One region of the Streptomyces sp. NPDC058457 genome, then DNA from elsewhere that is predicted to be linked to it. Evidence: riboswitches for the same ligand, from Rfam matches in the RefSeq annotation. Region 1 holds a riboswitch; each other region holds the start of a gene.

Region 1 (4,449 bases):
GGTCGGTGTACGGGTTGACCACGGTGAGGTCGAGCCCGTGCCGTTCGGCGATCCGGCCCCAGTAGGCCACGGAGGCGCCGCCGAGCGGGTCGGCTCCGATGCGCAGCCCGGACGCCCGGACCGCGTCGAGGTCGAGGACGCTGGGCAGGTCGTCGACGTAGGTGCCCAGGAAGTCGTACCGGCCGGTGGTCGGCGCGGCGAGCGCGCGCTCGTACGGGATGCGCTGTACGTCCTTCATCCCGCCCGCGATGATCTGGTTGGCGCGGTCCTGGATCCAGGAGGTGGCGTCGGAGGCGGCGGGGCCGCCGCTGGGCGGGTTGTACTTGAAGCCGCCGTCGGCGGGCGGGTTGTGCGAGGGGGTGACCACGACGCCGTCCGCGAGGCCGGTCGTACGGCCCAGGTTGTGGGTGAGGATGGCGTGCGAGACGGCGGGGGTGGGGGTGTAGCCGTCGGCGCTGTCGATGAGAACGGTGACGCCGTTGGCGGCGAAGACCTCAAGGGCGGTGACCTTGGCGGGCTCGGACAGGGCGTGGGTGTCGGCTCCGAGGAAGAGGGGGCCGTCGGTGCCCTGGCCGCTGCGGTACTCGCAGATGGCCTGGCTGGTGGCGGCGATGTGGTCCTCGTTGAACGCGGTCGTCAGCGACGATCCGCGGTGTCCCGAGGTGCCGAACGCCACCCGCTGGCCCGGGTCGGACGGGTCGGGGTGCAGCGCGTAGTAGGCCGTGACCAGCCGGGCCACGTCGACGAGGTCCTCCGGAGCCGCCGGCCGGCCCGCTCGCTCATGCGGCATGAGTCCACTTCCTCCGCAGTCGTTGATCGATCGCTCGCCGCCCATCTTTCCTTGTCAGCGGCCGCGGGCGCGAGTGCGGCACCGGTCGCGCGCCGAAGACACGGCGGGTTCACGGCGGGTTCACAGCAGTCGTACCGCATCCGGAGCCTGCTCTTGGAAGATGCCGACCAGCCAGTCGAAGACGGTGGCGCCGCGTCCCGCGCGGGCCTCGGCCAACTGCGCCGCGACGGTCGCCCGGTTGGTCGGGTGGCAGCGGGCGAGCCGGAGCTCCAGTTGGCGGGCGGTCTCCGCATGGCCCAGGTGCGCCCGGGACGTCTCGTGGTCGCGCCACTCGAAGACGAAGTCGCCGTCCTCGGGCGTGCCGAAGCCGCCCCTGAGACAGTCGACGAACGCGTCGAGGTTGCGGCCGAAGTAGCCGCCGGGCCCGTTGACCGCCTCGCCGATCACCCGCCAGAAGTCCTCCAGGGTCCTGATCTCGGTGCCGTCCAGTACATAAGTCGCCGTCACGGCCCGAAGGATACGGCGGCCCGCAGGCATTGATTGCGCACGGCGGCACCCGCACGGGACCACGGACAGCGGCATCGATATATCGTGATACTCCACAGACCGTATCGATGATGTTGACCGCAGGAATCGAGGGTTCGGGATGCCGACCGAGCACGCCACCAGTCCGCTGCAGGATCCCCGGGTCCGGGCCGTACTGGACCGGGTCCAGGCCGCGCGCCGCCGCCCGGGCGGGGGTGGTCCACGGAGCGGCACCCGGGACCCGCACGCCTTCCCCGACGTCGGCTTCTCCATCGATCCCGCGCAGGGCGATCTGATCTATCTGCTGTGCCGGGCCGTCGGCGCCACCCGCGTCGTGGAGTTCGCCACCTCCCTGGGAGTCTCCACGCTCTACTTCGCCACCGCGGTCCGCGACAACGGCGGCGGCACGGTGATCGGCTCCGAGATCGTCCCGGAGAAGGCGGCCGCCGCCCTGGGCAACCTCGCCGAGGCCGGTCTCGCCGACCTGGTCGACCTCCGGATCGGGGACGCCCGGGAGACGCTGCGCGACCTGGGCGGGCCCGTCGACTTCGCGCTCATCGACGGCTGGCCGGTGGACTCGGGCCCCTCGCTGGCCCGCCAGGTCATGGAGACCGTCGCACCGCAACTGCGCCAGGGCGCGCTGGTGATGAACGACAACGCCGAGCCCGACTACCTGGACTACATCCGCGACCCGGCCAACGGCTTCCGCACCCTTTCGCTGCCGCTGAAGGGCTCGACGGAGCTGTCGGTGAAGGTGGGGCCGGCCGGCCGCTCCTGAGGCCGAGGGCGGTGATGGCAGATGGCGAACGCGTGAGGGCCCCCGGACGGTTCCGGGGGCCCTCACGTGTCGTTCGGTGTGCCGCGGACCCGGTCAGTGCGGAGCGGGCACCGTGCGTGCGGCGGCCGGCGTCTTCGCCGGCCTGGGGTTGAGGACGCGGTCGGCCAACTCGCCGAACAGCAGGCCGAATCCGCCCCACAGCACCGCCTGGATGGCGAGCGCCGAGAGCCGGAACCGCCACAGCAGGGTGGCCGGGAAGTCCTTCGGCACCTCGTTTACGACCGGCAGGAACTGGTACGCCAGCCCGATGAGGACGCCGAACGCGACCACTGCGAGCACGGTCGCCCACCAGGTGCCCAGTCGCGGCTGGAGCCGCTTGCCGAGGATGGTGGCGGCGACCGCGAGGAGCACGCTGAGCAGCATCATCAGGAAGTACAGCGTGGTCCGCTTGCCGATGGTGTCCGGGTCGCCCACCGACGGCGGGTTGGCCGGGTACTTCAGGAACGGCACCACGTACACGGCCGTCAGCGCGCAGCCGGACAGCAGCAGCGCGGTCGCCCGCGGCGAGAAGCGGCCGACGCGGCCGAGGGCGAAGGAGTAGGCCAGGGCGGCGATGCCGCCGAAGGCGACCCCGTAGACCAGGACACCGGTGGCCAGGCCGGCGGTGGACTGCAGGGAGCGGGAGACGACCTCCATCTCGTGCTCGTGGGAGTGGGCGTCCTCGAAGCTGATGGCCTTGTCGACGTTCGGCTCACCGAGCAGGTAGGCGACGACGAGGGCGAGCAGACCGGCGGCCAGGCCGGCGAGCATGCCCCGCACCAGGAGGTTCCGGACCGTTGCGGAGTTCATGGGTGGTACGGCGCCCCTCGCGTCAGTGGCAGGGGAAGCCGAGCAGGTGGCGGGCGTCGTGCACCCACTCGTGGACGTCCGTGCCGCTGAACACGGAGGTGGCGCCCTGTTCGGCGCCGACGAAGTAGAGCAGGACCAGCATCAGGATGCCGAAGAAGACCGCCCAGGGAGCTATCGCGGACAGCGGCAGCTTGGCGGGAACGGCGGGGGTGTTGGCTGTCGGCGGAGCGACGGTCTGCGCCATGGCAGGACCTCCTCTGGGAGTTCGCGTCCCAACTCGGTGGTGCACAGGACGACGGCCACGGGTCTGACTCACAAACAGCCCTGGGGCTCTTGCATACAGTGGCGCGACCGTGCCGGATTTCCACCGGCTTCCGTCTCGCCGTCGTCGATATCGGACAGACCGTACCGCGTGTCAGGGGCACGGCCAAGACCGCACCACCAGGCGTGATCTTCATCTCGGGCCTGGTGGGCGGCTGGTGGGGCGGTTCAGACGGGTGGGGCGAGGCCCAGTTCGCGCTCGCCGAGCGGGGCGAAGAAGCGGTCGACGTCCGCGGCGGTGACCTCGGCGAGGGTGCCCGGGGACCAGCGCGGGGTGCGGTCCTTGTCGACGACCTGGGCGCGGATGCCCTCCACCAGGTCGTGGGTCGCGAGGGTCGCGCAGGAGACGCGGTACTCCTGGTCCAGGACCCGCTCCAGCGAGCCGAGTCGCCGGGCCCGGCGCAGCGCCTGCAACGTGACCTTCAGGGCGGTGGGTGACCTGGTGAGCAGGGTGTCCGCCGCCTCCTTCGCCGCCGGGTCGCCGTGCGCGAGCAGCCGCTGGACGATCTCCTCGACCGTGTCGGCCCGGTAGCAGGCGTCGATCCACGCACGGTGCCCGGCCAGCTCCCCGTCCGGCGCCTGCCGGACCTGCCGGGCGAGCGCCTCGGGCACGGGCAGGGTGGCGAGGTCGGCGACGAACGCCGGGAGCGAGCCGGAGGGCATGTAGTGGTCGGCGAGTCCGCACAGCATCGCGTCGGCGGCTCCGATCTGGGCGCCGGTCAGGGCGAGATGGGTGCCGAGTTCGCCGGGCGCGCGGCCGAGCAGGTAGGTGCCGCCGACGTCGGGCACGAAGCCGATCCCGGTCTCGGGCATGGCGATCCGCGACCGCTCGGTGGCGATCCGGACGCGGCCATGGGCCGAGACACCGACCCCGCCGCCCATCACGATGCCGTCCATCACGGCGACGTACGGCTTCGGGTACCGGGCGATGCGGGCGTTGAGCCGGTACTCGTCCCGCCAGAACGCGGCCGCGGCCGATCCGTCGCCGTCGCGGGCGTCGTCGTGGACGGCGCGGATGTCACCGCCCGCGCACAGGCCGCGCTCCCCCGCTCCGGTGATGACGACGGTCCGGACGGCCGGGTCGTGCTCCCAGGCGGTGAGCGCCTCGTCGATGCGGCACACCATCGCGTGCGACAGCGCGTTGATGGCCTTCGGCCGGTTGAGCGTGATGTGCGCGGCCCGTCCG
Region 2 (4,449 bases), on a different contig from region 1:
GTCGAACCGACCCGCCCCGGGTGCCGCCTATGGGGGAGCGGCATCCGGGGCGACCAGCCGCCCCGCCTCCTCCCCAGAAGGTGAGGCGAACCGATGCCGCAGCCCGTCCTGCTCCTCGGTGCCGGCCGCCGGCGCGCGTACGACGAGTTCGTGCTCACGCGTGTCGCCGCGGTCCGCCCGGTGCTGCTGGTGGACGCCGCACCGCCGGCCTGGGCACGGCAGTGCCTGGCCGGTCACCTCGCGGCGGACCCCGGCAAGGACGGCGCGACGGCATCGGCGGTGGTGCGGTTCGCGGCCAGGCACCGGGTCCGCGGCGTGCTGACCCACACGGGCGAGTACGCGGTCGCCGCCGCCACGATCGCCGGGCAGTTGGGGCTGCCCGGCCCCTCCCTCGCCACGGCCGCCGCGTGTACCGACCCGCCCGCGCTGCGCGCGCTGCTGGCCGGCCGCGCGGTCCCCGTCGACGTCCCCGGCACGCCCCGTGTCTCGGCCGAGGTGGTCGTCCTCGACGGCGAGATCCGCATCGCCGCCATCACCCGTACGACCCTGGGCCCGGCGCCCGCCCGGCAACCGCTCCGGCACACCGTGCACGCCCACGACGGCCTGCTGCACAACCGTTTCCTGCGGCTGGCCGTCGACCGCACCGTGCACGCCCTCGGCATCGGCCGGGGCGTCCTGCACATCGGCCTCACCCTCACCGACCGCGGCCCCCGGGTCACCGACGTCGCCCCGCACCTCCCGGGCGACCTGATCCCGCTGCTCGTCAAGCGGGCCACCGGCGTCGACCTCGCCCAGGCCGCGGCCGCCCTCGCCGCCGGCGAGGTGCCCGACACGACGCCGACCCGGCAGCGGGCGGCCGCGATCCAGTTCGCCTACCCGGCCGCCACCGGCCGCCTCGACCATCTGGACCTCTCCCCCGACGCCGCCCACGAGCCGGGCGCCGACCGTATGCTCCTCACCCGGCACACCGGCGACCACGTCACCGCCGGGCCGCACGCCACCGCCGCCGACCGGCTGGCCCTGTGGGTGGCGGTCGGCGAGACCCCGGACGACTGCGAGGACGCACTACGCCGGATGGCCCGCCACCTGTCGGCAGGCATCGCCCCGCTCGCGAACGCGGCGCGAGCGCTCCGCTGGAACTGCCGCGACATGCCGTCGGTCGACTGCGGCGCCGTCGTGGCCACTCGCACAGTTCCTCCCCCAGCCCCCTGAAGGGGCGCTGCCGCCAGGACGATCTGGACGAGGCATACGGCCCGCCCCAGGACGCGATCGTCCGTATCAACTCGCCCGCCTCGCCCAGCACTTCGACTTCCTCCCGGCTCATCGTCGGATTGGCCGCCCGCCGCCGCAGCACCTCCGCCAGCCCCTCCTCGGTCAGTTCGGCCGGGTCGCGAGCAGGGCCGCCAGCAGCGTGTGCGCCAACGGGTAAGCACCCAGAGCCACTTGGGCGAGGATCACCGCGGACATACCCCAGTCGAGCCCGGGCGGCCCGTCCTCTGCGTTGGTCCAGTCGATGACCCGAGGGCCGTCGGGGGTCAGCTCCCCCAGCTCTCAACTTCGTTCGAGCCGGGGGGACCCCCATCGTTGTCCGGATGCAGGTCGAGGTGGAGGACCCGGGCACCCGGGTCGGCCGGATCCCGGCCCGGCACGGCGTGCAGTCGCCGCAGCAGCGAGGCGAGCAGCGCCCCGCCCTCCGCCGCGTCCGTCTCCCCCGCCAGCAGCGCCGCCAGCATGGTCGGACCGGACAGGCGCTCCATGACCAATTCGGTACGGGACGCGGACGGCCGTACCCGGGGCGCCGGGTAGCCGTGCTCCCGTACGTACGTCATCACCGCGCCCTCGGCGGCCGCGTCCCCCCAGCCGTCCCGGTCCCGGCGCAGCACCCACGCCTCGTCGATCTCGTACACGTCGGCCGAACGCCCCGAGCCGAGCAGTCTCCCCGTCATGGCATGACCATAACGAAACGGTCCTCGCACAGCCCCCTCTCAGCTTCCCCCGGGCGGCCGGTAAGGTAGCCGGGTCGTCATCACCCGTACGGGGGGAAGCCGGTGCAATTCCGGCGCTGACCCGCAACCGTGAGCCACATCCCGTGTGGCAAGCCGGACCGCCGCGCCCGGGACGTTGAGGGCTCATGTGCGCCGGCGCCCGCCGTCGCACGGCACCGTCGAGGTTTACGGAGCCGAGCCGCCGGGGTGTCCCGTGCTGCCCGGCTCCCCGCAGGGAGAGGCACCCGCCGACCATGACCGTCCTCCGCCGCACCGCCGGGGTGCTGGCCGCCACCGCGGTCATCGGTACCGCCACACCCGTGACGACCGCACTGGCCGCCGGCACCGCGTCCCCGTCGCCGTCCGCGTCGGTGGTCCTCCCGTCGGGGCTGTACGGCGGTTCGGACCCCAGGTTCGACGGTGTCTGGCGTCAGTCCCTCGCCCTGCTGGCCCAGCGCGCGGTGGGGGTCACCCCGGCCGCGAGGGCGGTGGACTGGCTGGCCGGGCAGCAGTGCGCGAACGGCTCGTTCGCCGCGTTCCGCGCCGAGCCGACGGCGGCCTGCGACGCCAAGGTGGCGGTCGACACGAACAGCACGGCCGCCGCCGTACAGGCGCTGAAGGCGGCCGGCGGGCACGACGATGCCGCGGAGAAGGCCGTGACCTGGCTGAAGTCGCAGCAGAACGAGGACGGCGGCTGGGGCTACACCCCGGGCTCGGCCAGCGACACCAACTCCACGGGCGTGGTCGTCGGCGCGCTCGCGGCGGCCGGCGCGAGCGCGGACAGGTCGCCGTACGACCTCCTCGCCAAGTGGTCCGTCCCCTGCGACGAGGACGGTGGCGGCGCGCTCGCCTACCAGCCGGACAAGCAGGGGAAGCTGGCCGCCAACGCGGACGCGACCGCGGCCGGGGTGCTCGGGGCCCTCGGCAAGGGGTTCGTGACGACGGCCGGGAAGGCCCCGGCGCAGGGCTATGTCTGCGCCGACTCCGACAAGGCCCTGACCCGGGAGGAGGTGGCCCGCAACGGCGCCGCGTACCTGGGGGACGCCATGTTCACGACCGGCCACCTCGTCTCGGCGCTGCCCGGTGCCAAGCCCCAGCCGGACTACGGCAACACCGCCGACGCGGTCGTCGCCATGGCCGCGCAGGGCTGGACGAAGCCCGCGAAGAAGCCGTACGCCTGGCTGGAGGCGCACGCTGTGCCGTGGGCGGAGCAGAGCGGGCCCGCGGCCTACGCCGAACTGATCCTCGCCGCGCACGCGATGGGCGCGGACCCGCGCGACTTCGGCGGGACGAACCTGGTGACGGCGCTGAACGCGACGGGCCCGGCCCCGCGGGCGGCCGCCGCGAAGCACACCGGGGAGAAGAAGTCGGGCAGCAGCGTGTGGTGGATCGTCGGCACCGGTCTCGTCGCCGGTATCGGCATCGGCTTCCTGCTCAGCGGCCGCCGGAAGCAGCAGCAGCTGTGAGCGCGGTCCGCCGTGCGGGGCTGCTGCTCCTGGCCGCGCTGACGCTGTGCGCGACGGCCGCCGGGCCGGCGGCGGCCACCGGTTACCGCTACTGGTCCTTCTGGGAGCGGGACGGCGGGCACTGGACGTACGCCACGCAGGGCCCCTCCACCGCGCGGCCCGCCGACGGTTCGGTCGAGGGCTTCCGCTTCGCGGTGAGCGAGGACTCGGCGGACGCGTCGCGACCGCGCGGCACGGCGGACTTCGGGACGATCTGCGCCGGTACGCCCGCTGCCGGGGGCCGGAAGCGGGTGGGGCTGGTCGTCGACTTCGGTACGACGGCGGACGCGCCCTCGGGAGAGCGGCCGCCTGCGCGGCGGACGGCCTGCGCGGTGGTGTCCGAGGACGCGACGACGGCGGAGGCACTGGCGACGGTGGCGAAGCCGCTGCGGTACGACACGAACGCGTTGTTGTGTGCGATCGGGGGGTATCCGGAGCGGGGCTGCGGCGAGAAGGTGGCCGCGGGGGGTACGTCGGACAGCGGGCCGTCGGTGGGGCTGTTGGCGGGTGCGGGAGCCGTCGTGGTCCTGGCCGCGGGGGCTTTCTGGCAGGCGCGGCGGCGCAGGAATGGGTGACCGGGGCAGTCGCTCCACCGCGGGCCGGTGGGGGTTGATCGCGCAGTTCCCCGCGCCCCTGAAGGGGCGCTGCAGTCCCCTACTCAGCCTGCGGGCAATCGTGCCACTGGGGACAGGAACGGATGACACCGCGGGCCGGTGGGGGCTGGCCGCGCAGTTCCCCGCGCCCCTTAAGGGGCGCTGCAGTCCCCTACTCAGCCTGCGGGCAGTCGTGCCGCTGGGGCGATGGGGGTCCCCCCGCTCGAGCGAAGCCGAGAGTGGGGGAGGGTGGGCGCAGGCGGCACCCCGCAAGCGCGGGCGAGCGACCCCACCCCCGCGCCGGCCCCCACGCACCCGCACCTTGCACCCCGGCGCCTGGTGGCTCTGGTCGCTCTGCCTCGGGGT
Region 3 (4,449 bases), on a different contig from region 1:
TCGGCCCAGACGCAGAGAAATGAGAGCAGGATGCCCCGGCCATTGGATCCGAGCCTGAACCGACGCAGGCTGCGCATCGAGCTGCGCAGGGCCCGGGAGAAGGCCGAGTTGACTCAGCGCGAGGCGGCCGAAGCCCTGGAGTGGTCCCTCTCCAAGATCATCCGCATCGAGGCCGGCACGGTCAGTATTTCGGTCACCGACCTGCGGGCCCTGCTCACCCGCTACGGAGTGACGGACGCTCAGCTCGTCTCCGAGTTGGAAGAGGCGGCCCGGGGCTCCAAGGGACAGAGTTGGTGGACACCCTTCGCCGACGTACTGAATCCGCCGTTCACCCAGTACCTGGGATACGAGAGCGCCGCCGACACCGTACGCACTTACCATGCCATTGCCGTCCCGGGCTTCCTGCAGACGGAGGACTACGCGGAGGCACTGCTCGCCCCTCAGGCTCCGAAAGAGCGGGTGCGTCGCGTCGTGGAGCTGCGCACGGCCCGCCAGGACCGGCTCTTCGAGGGAGACGAGTCCCCCGAGTTGATGTTCGTGGTGGACGAGGCGGCCCTGCGCCGCCGGATCGGTGAACCCGCCGTGATGCGGCGTCAGCTGCAGCACCTCAAGAACCTGATGGAACACCCCCGGGTGACCCTCCAGGTGCTGTCCTTCGACGCGGGCGCCCACTACGCGACGCTCGGCAGCTTCATCCTGCTCGGTTTCAGGGACGACGACGACCTGTTGTGGCTGGAGCACGCGACGGGGCAGATCGCGGTCCGGGACGACCACGAACTCATCGCCCGGTACCAGGAGTGCTTCGCCCTGCTCACCGACATGGCACTCAAGGGTGATGACGCCGTCGCCCTGATCGACGACGCGGCACGGAGCTTCGGCACCAGTTAAGCCATGAGCCCTACGGGAGGGGCGATGGGGCGGCTCACCGAACAACTTACTGCAGCACTGCGGTTCCGGGGACGTGAGCGCTTCCATGTGACGACGGAGGCCGCTGCGCCCCCTGAGGAGCCGCAGCGCAGCAATCCCCTGTCGGACAACGAGTTACTCGACCGCATCACCGACCACGACCCGAAGACCGAGAATTTCAAGGCCATTCGCCATGCCGAGAGCAATCGGCGCATAGCGGAGGACCAGGCGTTCTCCAGAACCGCGATCCAGAGGTTCGCCACCGCGACCCTGTGCATAGTCGTGGTCATACTCTCCTTGGGCTTCCTCTGCTACGCGGCTCGTGGCATCCACCTGTCGATACCAAGGCCTGTGGCGATCGCTCTGGGACTGGCCGCCACGAGCGCCGTCAGCGCGGTCGGTGTCGCTCTCGGCCGTTTCCTGCGGCGCCCGGGCCGGGGCGGGCAGGAGTGAGGTTCACAAGACGGCGGACCGGATCGAGGCCGTATCCCCAGCCCACGCCCCCGGCCAAGGCGACGACCAGCGCCACCGCCGCCCAAACGATCAGCTTGTTCCTGGTGCCGTCCGCCAAGAGCGAACTGGCCGCTCCCGCCACGCTCGCCACCAGACCGCACACCACGCAGTACCCCGCGAGGACAGGCCCGTCAGTTCGGTGTGTCCCCCGGCGTCCGATGTCGCTCCACATCTGGCTCCCCTCCCAGGTCGGTCACATCCGCTCGGCGTCACTTAAAGGGTGCGATCTGAGCCCCACGAGAAACAAGTGCCAAGGGCTGCGCGCGAGATGGATGATTGCCGAGCCTGTCGGATCCTTCGTGTCGCGGACCAGCACCACTCCCGAGACGACGGCAATCCCTACACAGGTATCGCCGTTCAACGAATGGCTGCTGATCCGCCACGCACTCGCGGACGGGCCCCCGTCGACCACACCGACCTCCTCGACTCGCGAGTTCGCGTCTCGAAGCTGTCCGCCGATGTCAGCAAACCGTAGCGTCGCCGCACGCAGCCGCACAGACCCCCCGAGGAATGGGCCGCAAACGCCCTCCGCCACTCGCCCTACCGCTCGCCGGACTCTCTTTTTCAGTCTAGAGAGACCGGACCCGGTCGGCCAATGACCAAACCGGCCTGTGTGTGGGCCTCAGCACACTCCTCCGTAGCAGGTCAACGGCAAGTTGACGGGTCTTCCAGGGGCGTGGTGGACTGCCCGAGCCATGTACGGCGGCAAGGGAGGAAGCCGGTGTGAATCCGGCGCGGTCCCGCCACTGTCACCGGGGTAGCAATCCCCGGGAGCCAGGAACTCTCACCGCCGGTCTCGTCGAGCCAGGGCGCGGACACCCTGAGTGAGGACATATCGCCATGCGCGGCTGCCGACCGAGGTTCAGTACCCGGCCCGTCCCCGACCCCGCGGCCGGCTGAGCCGATGGGTGCCGATCGCGTCTTCGCGTACGGCGCCGCCGCCGGCCTTCTCGGTGACCTGCTGCTCGGCGACCCGCGCCGGGGGCATCCGGTCGCCGTGTTCGGGCGGGCGGCCGGGGCCGTGGAGCGGGTGCTGTGGCGGGACCACCGCGGGTGGGGCGCGCTGCACACCGCTGTGTGCGCCGGTGGCGCCGTGGCGCTGGGCGCCGTCGCCCAGCGGGCCGTACGACCGTCCACCGCCGCGTCCGTCGCGCTCACCGCGGCCGCCACCTGGGCCGTCGTCGGGGGCACTTCGCTCGCCGGCGAGGCCCGCGCCGTCGGGCGGGCCCTGGAGGCGGGCGACGTCGAGGCGGCCCGGGCGCGGCTGCCGCATCTGTGCGGACGGGATCCGCAGGCCCTGGACGCCGACGGGATCGCCCGGGCGGTCGTGGAGTCCGTCGCCGAGAACACCAGCGACGCGGTCGTCGGGGCGCTGGTGTGGGGGGCCGTGGGGAGCGTGCCCGGGCTGGTGGGGTTCCGGGCTGTCAACACCCTGGACGCCATGGTGGGCCACAAGTCGGCCCGGTACCGGCGGTTCGGGTGGGCCTCCGCGCGGCTGGACGACGTGGCCGGGTGGCCGGGGGCGCGGCTGACCGCCGTGCTGGCCGCCGTGGCCGGGAGCGACCCCAAGGGAGCGGTACGGGCCTGGCGGACCGATGCCGTGAAGCATCCGAGTCCCAACGCCGGGCCCGTGGAGGCGTCGTTCGCGGGGGCGTTGGGGGTGCGGCTCGGGGGGACGCTGTCGTATGGCGGGCGGGTCGAGCATCGGCCGGTGCTGAACGGGGAGGGGCGGGCTGTGGAAGTCGCGGACATCGATCGGGCGGTGCGGTTGTCGCGGCGGGTGGGGTGGCTGGCGTTGGGGGTGAGTGCGGCGACCGCCTTGCTGCGGGGGCGGGTTGCAAAGTCCCCGGCGCTGTCGGCTGTGCCCACCCTCCCCCACGCTGGGCTGCGCTCGCGCGGGGGGACCCCCATCGCCCTGCGGGACGACCGCCCACAGCAGTTGCGGGTCGACCGGCCGCAGCAGTTGCGGGTCGACCGGCCGCAGCGGTCGCGGTCGGCCGTGCAACGCCCGGGGGGTTCCTCATGAACAACGGCGGGCTCCTCGTGGCCGGTACCACCTCCGATGCCGGGAAGAGTGTTGTCACCGCGGGTATCTGCCGGTGGCTGGTGCGGCAGGGTGTGAAAGTGGCGCCGTTCAAGGCGCAGAACATGTCGCTCAACTCCTTTGTCACGCGCGAAGGTGCCGAGATCGGGCGGGCGCAGGCCATGCAGGCGCAGGCCTGCCGGGTGGAGCCGACCGCGCTCATGAACCCCGTGCTGCTCAAGCCCGGTGGCGAGCAGAGCAGTCAGGTCGTGCTGCTCGGCAAGCCGGTCGGCGAGCTGAGCGCGCGCGGGTACCACGGTGGGCGGCAGCAGCGGCTGCTCGGGACCGTGCTCGACTGTCTCGCCGAGTTGCGGGGCACGTATGACGCGGTGATCTGTGAGGGGGCCGGCAGTCCGGCGGAGATCAACCTGCGCCGGACCGACATCGTGAACATGGGGATCGCCCGGAACGCCGGGTTGCCCGTGCTCGTGGTCGGGGACATCGACCGCGGGGGCGTCTTCGCCTCCTTCTTCGGGACCGTCGCGCTGCTCTCGCCGGAGGACCAGGCCCTCGTCGCCGGGTTCCTCGTCAACAAGTTCCGGGGGGACGTCTCCCTGCTGGAGCCGGGCCTGGACATGCTGCACGGGCTCACCGGGCGGCACACCTACGGTGTCCTCCCCTTCCGGCACGGGCTCGGCATCGACGAGGAGGACGGACTGCGGGTGTCCCTGCGGGGGACCGTCCGGGAGTCGAACACGGCCCCGCCCGTCGGGGCGGACGTGCTCCGGGTCGCCGTCTGTGCGATCCCGCTGATGTCCAACTTCACCGACGTGGACGCGCTGGCCGCCGAACCCGGCGTGGTGGTGCGGTTCGTGGACCGGCCCGAGGAGCTGGCCGACGCCGATCTCGTGGTGATTCCGGGGACCCGGGGAACGGTCCGGGCCCTGGAGTGGCTGCGGGAGCGGGGGCTGGCCGAGGCGCTGCGGCGCCGGGCCGCCGAGGGGCGG
Region 4 (4,449 bases), on a different contig from region 1:
CGTCTCCAGGAAGAGGTTCAGGGACTGGGCCTGGTCCAGGTACGGGGTCCGGGCGGCGGCCATGTCGATCAGTCCGCGCTGCGGGATCTCCCACGCCGTGCGGTAGAGCCGCCGTACGTCCTCCGGGATCCAGACGAAGTCCTGCACAGAGCCGTTGGCCTCGCGCAGCGCCTCGCGGGTGCGGGCGTCCCAGACGCCGAGGTCCTTGAGGTCCTGCACCAGGTAGGAGTTGACCTGGAGGAACTCACCGGAGAGCGTCTCGCGCTTGAAGAGGTTCGAGACCTGCGGCTCGATGCACTCGTAGACACCGGCGATGGACGCGATGGTGGCCGTCGGCGCGATGGCGAGCAGCAGGCTGTTGCGCAGGCCGGTCGTGGCGATCCGCGCGCGCAGCGCCGCCCAGCGCTCCGGCCAGGTGAACTCGACGTCGTAGTGGTCGGGGTGCAGCACACCCCGCGCGGTACGGGTCTTCTCCCAGGCCGGCAGCGGGCCGCTGCGCTCGGCGAGGTCGGCGGAGGCCTCGTACGCCGCGAGCATGATCCGCTCGGCGATCCGGGTGGAGAGGGCCTTGGCCTCGGGGGAGTCGAAGGGCAGGCGCAGTTTGAAGAAGACGTCCTGGAGGCCCATGGCGCCGAGGCCGACCGGCCGCCACCTGGCGTTCGAGCGGCCCGCCTGCTCGGTCGGGTAGAAGTTGATGTCGACGACCCGGTCGAGGAAGGTGACGGCGGTGCGGACGGTCTCGTCCAGCCGCTCCCAGTCGATGTCACCGCTCGCCGTGTCGACGAAGGCTCCGAGGTTGACCGAACCGAGGTTGCAGACCGCCGTCTCGCCGTCGTCCGTGACCTCCAGGATCTCCGTGCAGAGGTTGGAGGAGTGGATGACGTGACCGGGCAGGGCCGTCTGGTTCGCGGTGCGGTTGGCCGCGTCCTTGAAGGTCATCCAGCCGTTGCCGGTCTGCGCGAGGGTACGCATCATCCGGCCGTACAGGTCACGGGCCGGGATGGTCTTGCGCGCGAGGCCCTTGTCCTCCGCCGCCCGGTAGGCCGCGTCGAACTCGGCGCCCCACAGGTCCACCAGCTCCGGCACGTCGGCGGGGGAGAACAGCGACCACGGCTCGTCGGCGTTCACCCGGCGCATGAACTCGTCCGGCACCCAGTGCGCGAGGTTCAGGTTGTGCGTACGGCGGGCGTCCTCACCGGTGTTGTCGCGCAGCTCCAGGAACTCCTCGATGTCGGAGTGCCAGGTCTCCAGGTAGACCGCGGCCGCGCCCTTGCGCCGGCCGCCCTGGTTCACGGCGGCGACCGAGGCGTCGAGGGTCTTCAGGAACGGCACGATGCCGTTGGAGTGCCCGTTGGTGCCGCGGATGAGGGACCCGCGGGAGCGGATGCGGCTGTACGAAAGCCCGATGCCGCCGGCGTGCTTCGAGAGCCGGGCGACCTGGTGGTAGCGGTCGTAGATGGAGTCCAGCTCGTCCTTGGGGGAGTCGAGGAGGTAGCAGGACGACATCTGGGGGTGCCGGGTGCCGGAGTTGAAGAGGGTGGGGGAGGACGGGAGGTAGTCGAGGCGGCTCATCAGGCCGTGGAGCGCGGCTACTTCGTCCACCGACCTGGCGGTGTCGTCCTCGGCGAGACCGGCGGCGACCCGGAGCAGGAAGTGCTGGGGGGTCTCGATGACCTTGCGGGTGATCGGGTGCCGGAGCAGGTACCGGCTGTGCAGGGTGCGCAGGCCGAAGTAGCCGAAGCGGTCGTCGGCGGCCGGGTCGACGAGCGTGTCGAGGCGCCGGGCGTGCAGCCGTACGAACTCGGCGGTGCGGTCGGCGATGAGCCCCTCCCGGTGCCCCACGGCGACGGACTCGGTGAAGGACGTAACGCCCTGCGAGGCGGCCTCGGCACGGACGGAGATCGTCAGCAGCCGGGCGGCGAGCCTGGAGTAGGCGGGGTCCTCGGAGATGAGACCGGCGGCGGCCTCGGTGGCCAGCTCGCGCAACTCCGCCTCGTCGGCCCGCGCCGACCGGCCGCGCAACGCGGCGGCGGCGACCCGGCCGGGGTCGGCGTCGGGGAGGTCGGCGGTCAGCTCGGTCAGGGTCCGCAGCAGCGCGGTACCGGGACCGTCGTCTGCCACGGATTCCACAGAGCTGGTCGCTGAAGCCGGTTCGGCTGGCGCGATGGTCACGTGGGGCTCTCCCTCGCTGGGCTCGGGGCCTGGCGGAGGGCAGAGGGCAGCACGAGCGCACGTGGGCACGCGTCGAGACCCCGGCCCACTCCACGAGGCCCGGACGTCAGAACGCCCTCGCCGGGTGGCTGGGCGTGCTGTCGGCAGGTCCTCGGACTGACTCCTGTGCACGAACATGCACAAGTACACCGTTGCGGGACAGTTCCGGATTCGCACCGGATTCCCCTGCGGCGACAGCGAGCATGAGCATACATCTAGTGCCGGGTTGTCGTGTCACCCCCAGATGTTGTGTCGCGGCGGTGTCAGAGTGTCAACTCGTAGGTGAGGAGAGTGATGTCGTCCAGGTGCGGCACGGGATTCCAGTCCCGGTCGGGTGTGCGGACGAAACCCAGGCGTTCGTAGATGCGGTGGGCGGTGTGCATGCTTCGCTGGGTCGACAGGACGACGGCCGTGCAGCCCTGGACGGTCCGTGCGCGGTCGATGCAGGTGCGTGCGAGGGCCTCGCCGGCGCCCTGGCCGCGGGCGGCCCGGCCGACGGCGAGCATGCGGATCTCGGCCTCTCCGGGGGTGGCGAGGTCGGCCATCGGGCCGGGGCCGGGGACGAAGGTGACACCGCCGAGGAGGGTGGTGCCGTGGACGGCGACGAGAACGGTGGCCGCGGCTGCCCGCTTTGCCACGTCCTTGAGTTCGGTGAGATACGAGTCGCTCTCGCCGAAGTCCAGGAGGCCGTCCCGGAGGTAGGCCTGGGCGGTGATTTCACCGAGGGGTTCGTACTCGGTGGGACGGGCTTCCCGGATGACGATGTCCATGCCGGTGAGTGTGTACGACCAGCGGGCCGCCGAGGGTGGAATTTCTCGGTGGCCCGCTGCGGGTTGTGGTGGGTTGCTCGCGCAGTTCCCCGCGCCCCTGACGGGGCGCTTCAGTGGGCGCTACCTGCAACGGCTGGCGGGAGTTCCACCTCCACGTCCGGGTCGCCGGCGTCTGCCGTGTAGTCCTCCGGGCTGGTCTGGTCGATGCCCTCGGGGGCCTTGAGGGCCTTGAGGGCGAAGGTCAGGACCACCGTGACCGCGACGTTCAGCACGAACGCCGTCAGGCCGATGTAGCCGATCTCGCCGATGCCGGGGATCTCCTTGGAGGAGCCGCCGAAGTGCTGCTGGGTGGGGGAGGCCACGCCGTACGCGGCGGCCGTGCCGTAGACCATGCCGACCGCCCAGCCCGCCAGCAGGGCCCAGCGGTGGAACCAGCGGGTGAACAGGCCGCCGACCAGGGCGGGGAAGGTCTGGAGGATCCAGATGCCGCCGAGGAGCTGGAAGTTGATGGCGACCGTCTTGTCCATGGTGAGGACGAAGACCAGCGCGCCGACCTTCACCAGCAGGGACACCAGCTTGGAGACCTGGGCCTCCTGCTTCGGCGTGGCGTCCGGCTTGATGAAGTCCCGGTAGATGTTGCGGGTGAAGAGGTTCGCGGCCGCGATGGACATGATGGCCGCGGGGACCAGGGCGCCGATGCCGATCGCGGCGAAGGCGACCCCGGCGAACCAGTCCGGGAACATGTTCTCGAACAGCTGGGGGATGGCCAGCTGGCCGTTGGTGACCTTGACGCCGGCCGCGATGGCCATGAAGCCCAGCAGGGCGAGCAGGCCCAGCATCAGGGAGTACAGCGGCAGGATCGTGGTGTTGCGGCGGATCACGTCACGGCTCCTGGAGGAGAGCGTCGCGGTGATCGAGTGCGGGTACATGAACAGGGCCAGCGCGGAGCCCAGCGCCAGCGTGGCGTACGTCCACTGGCCGGCCGGGGCCGGGACGAGGCCGCCCGCTCCCGCTGCCGTGAACTTGTCGCCGGCCTTGGCGAAGATGTCGTCGAAGCCGCCCAGCTTGATCGGGATGTAGATGATCGCCACCGCGATGACGATGTAGATCAGCGCGTCCTTCACGAACGCGATCAGGGCGGGGGCGCGCAGGCCGGAGGAGTAGGTGTAGGCCGCGAGTACGCCGAAGGCGATGAGGAGCGGGAGGTCCTTCAGGAACCAGTTGGTGCCGTCGCTGCCGCCGACGCCCATCACGTCGAGCACCGCCTGGATGCCCACGAGCTGCAGCGCGATGTATGGCATCGTTGCCAGGATGCCGGTCAGGGCGACGGCGAGCGAGAGGCCCCGCGAGCCGAAGCGGCCGCGCACGAAGTCCGAGGTCGTCACGTAGCCGTGCTTGTGGGAGACCGACCACAGGCGGGGCAGGAACGTGAAGATCAGCGGGTAGACCAGGATCGTGTACGGCACCG

What was found. Region 1 has a riboswitch for cobalamin ahead of ACFWPS_RS23715 (CbtB-domain containing protein). Riboswitches for the same ligand answer to the same signal wherever they lie in the genome.
Region 2: another riboswitch for cobalamin. It lies ahead of ACFWPS_RS22635 (prenyltransferase/squalene oxidase repeat-containing protein); the one in region 1 lies ahead of ACFWPS_RS23715 (CbtB-domain containing protein).
Region 3: another riboswitch for cobalamin. It lies ahead of ACFWPS_RS39710 (cobalamin biosynthesis protein); the one in region 1 lies ahead of ACFWPS_RS23715 (CbtB-domain containing protein).
Region 4: another riboswitch for cobalamin. It lies ahead of ACFWPS_RS22220 (ribonucleoside-diphosphate reductase subunit alpha); the one in region 1 lies ahead of ACFWPS_RS23715 (CbtB-domain containing protein).

What each region holds. Positions count from the first base shown of each region.
Region 1 covers NZ_JBHXLU010000030.1:19,467-23,915, forward strand. Annotated here, with positions in the region: gene pgm (phosphoglucomutase (alpha-D-glucose-1,6-bisphosphate-dependent)) at 1-790, opposite strand, end outside; gene ACFWPS_RS23700 (barstar family protein) at 911-1,297, opposite strand; gene ACFWPS_RS23705 (O-methyltransferase) at 1,437-2,093, shown strand; gene ACFWPS_RS23710 (CbtA family protein) at 2,187-2,942, opposite strand; gene ACFWPS_RS23715 (CbtB-domain containing protein) at 2,965-3,186, opposite strand; cobalamin riboswitch at 3,223-3,364, opposite strand; gene ACFWPS_RS23720 (enoyl-CoA hydratase/isomerase family protein) at 3,432-4,449, opposite strand, start outside.
Region 2 covers NZ_JBHXLU010000028.1:3,510-7,958, forward strand. Annotated here, with positions in the region: gene ACFWPS_RS22625 (hypothetical protein) at 94-1,212, shown strand; partial or broken gene ACFWPS_RS22630 (phosphotransferase) at 1,268-1,946, opposite strand; cobalamin riboswitch at 2,001-2,132, shown strand; gene ACFWPS_RS22635 (prenyltransferase/squalene oxidase repeat-containing protein) at 2,240-3,451, shown strand; gene ACFWPS_RS22640 (SCO2322 family protein) at 3,448-4,065, shown strand; gene ACFWPS_RS22645 (CbiQ family ECF transporter T component) at 4,406-4,449, shown strand, end outside.
Region 3 covers NZ_JBHXLU010000073.1:50,107-54,555, forward strand. Annotated here, with positions in the region: gene ACFWPS_RS39695 (helix-turn-helix domain-containing protein) at 31-888, shown strand; gene ACFWPS_RS39700 (hypothetical protein) at 913-1,359, shown strand; gene ACFWPS_RS39705 (DUF397 domain-containing protein) at 1,613-1,954, opposite strand; cobalamin riboswitch at 2,082-2,224, shown strand; partial or broken gene ACFWPS_RS39710 (cobalamin biosynthesis protein) at 2,324-3,259, shown strand; gene ACFWPS_RS39715 (cobyric acid synthase) at 3,442-4,449, shown strand, end outside.
Region 4 covers NZ_JBHXLU010000027.1:23,253-27,701, reverse strand. Annotated here, with positions in the region: gene ACFWPS_RS22220 (ribonucleoside-diphosphate reductase subunit alpha) at 1-2,172, opposite strand, end outside; cobalamin riboswitch at 2,297-2,429, opposite strand; gene ACFWPS_RS22215 (GNAT family N-acetyltransferase) at 2,475-2,981, opposite strand; gene mctP (monocarboxylate uptake permease MctP) at 3,092-4,449, opposite strand, start outside.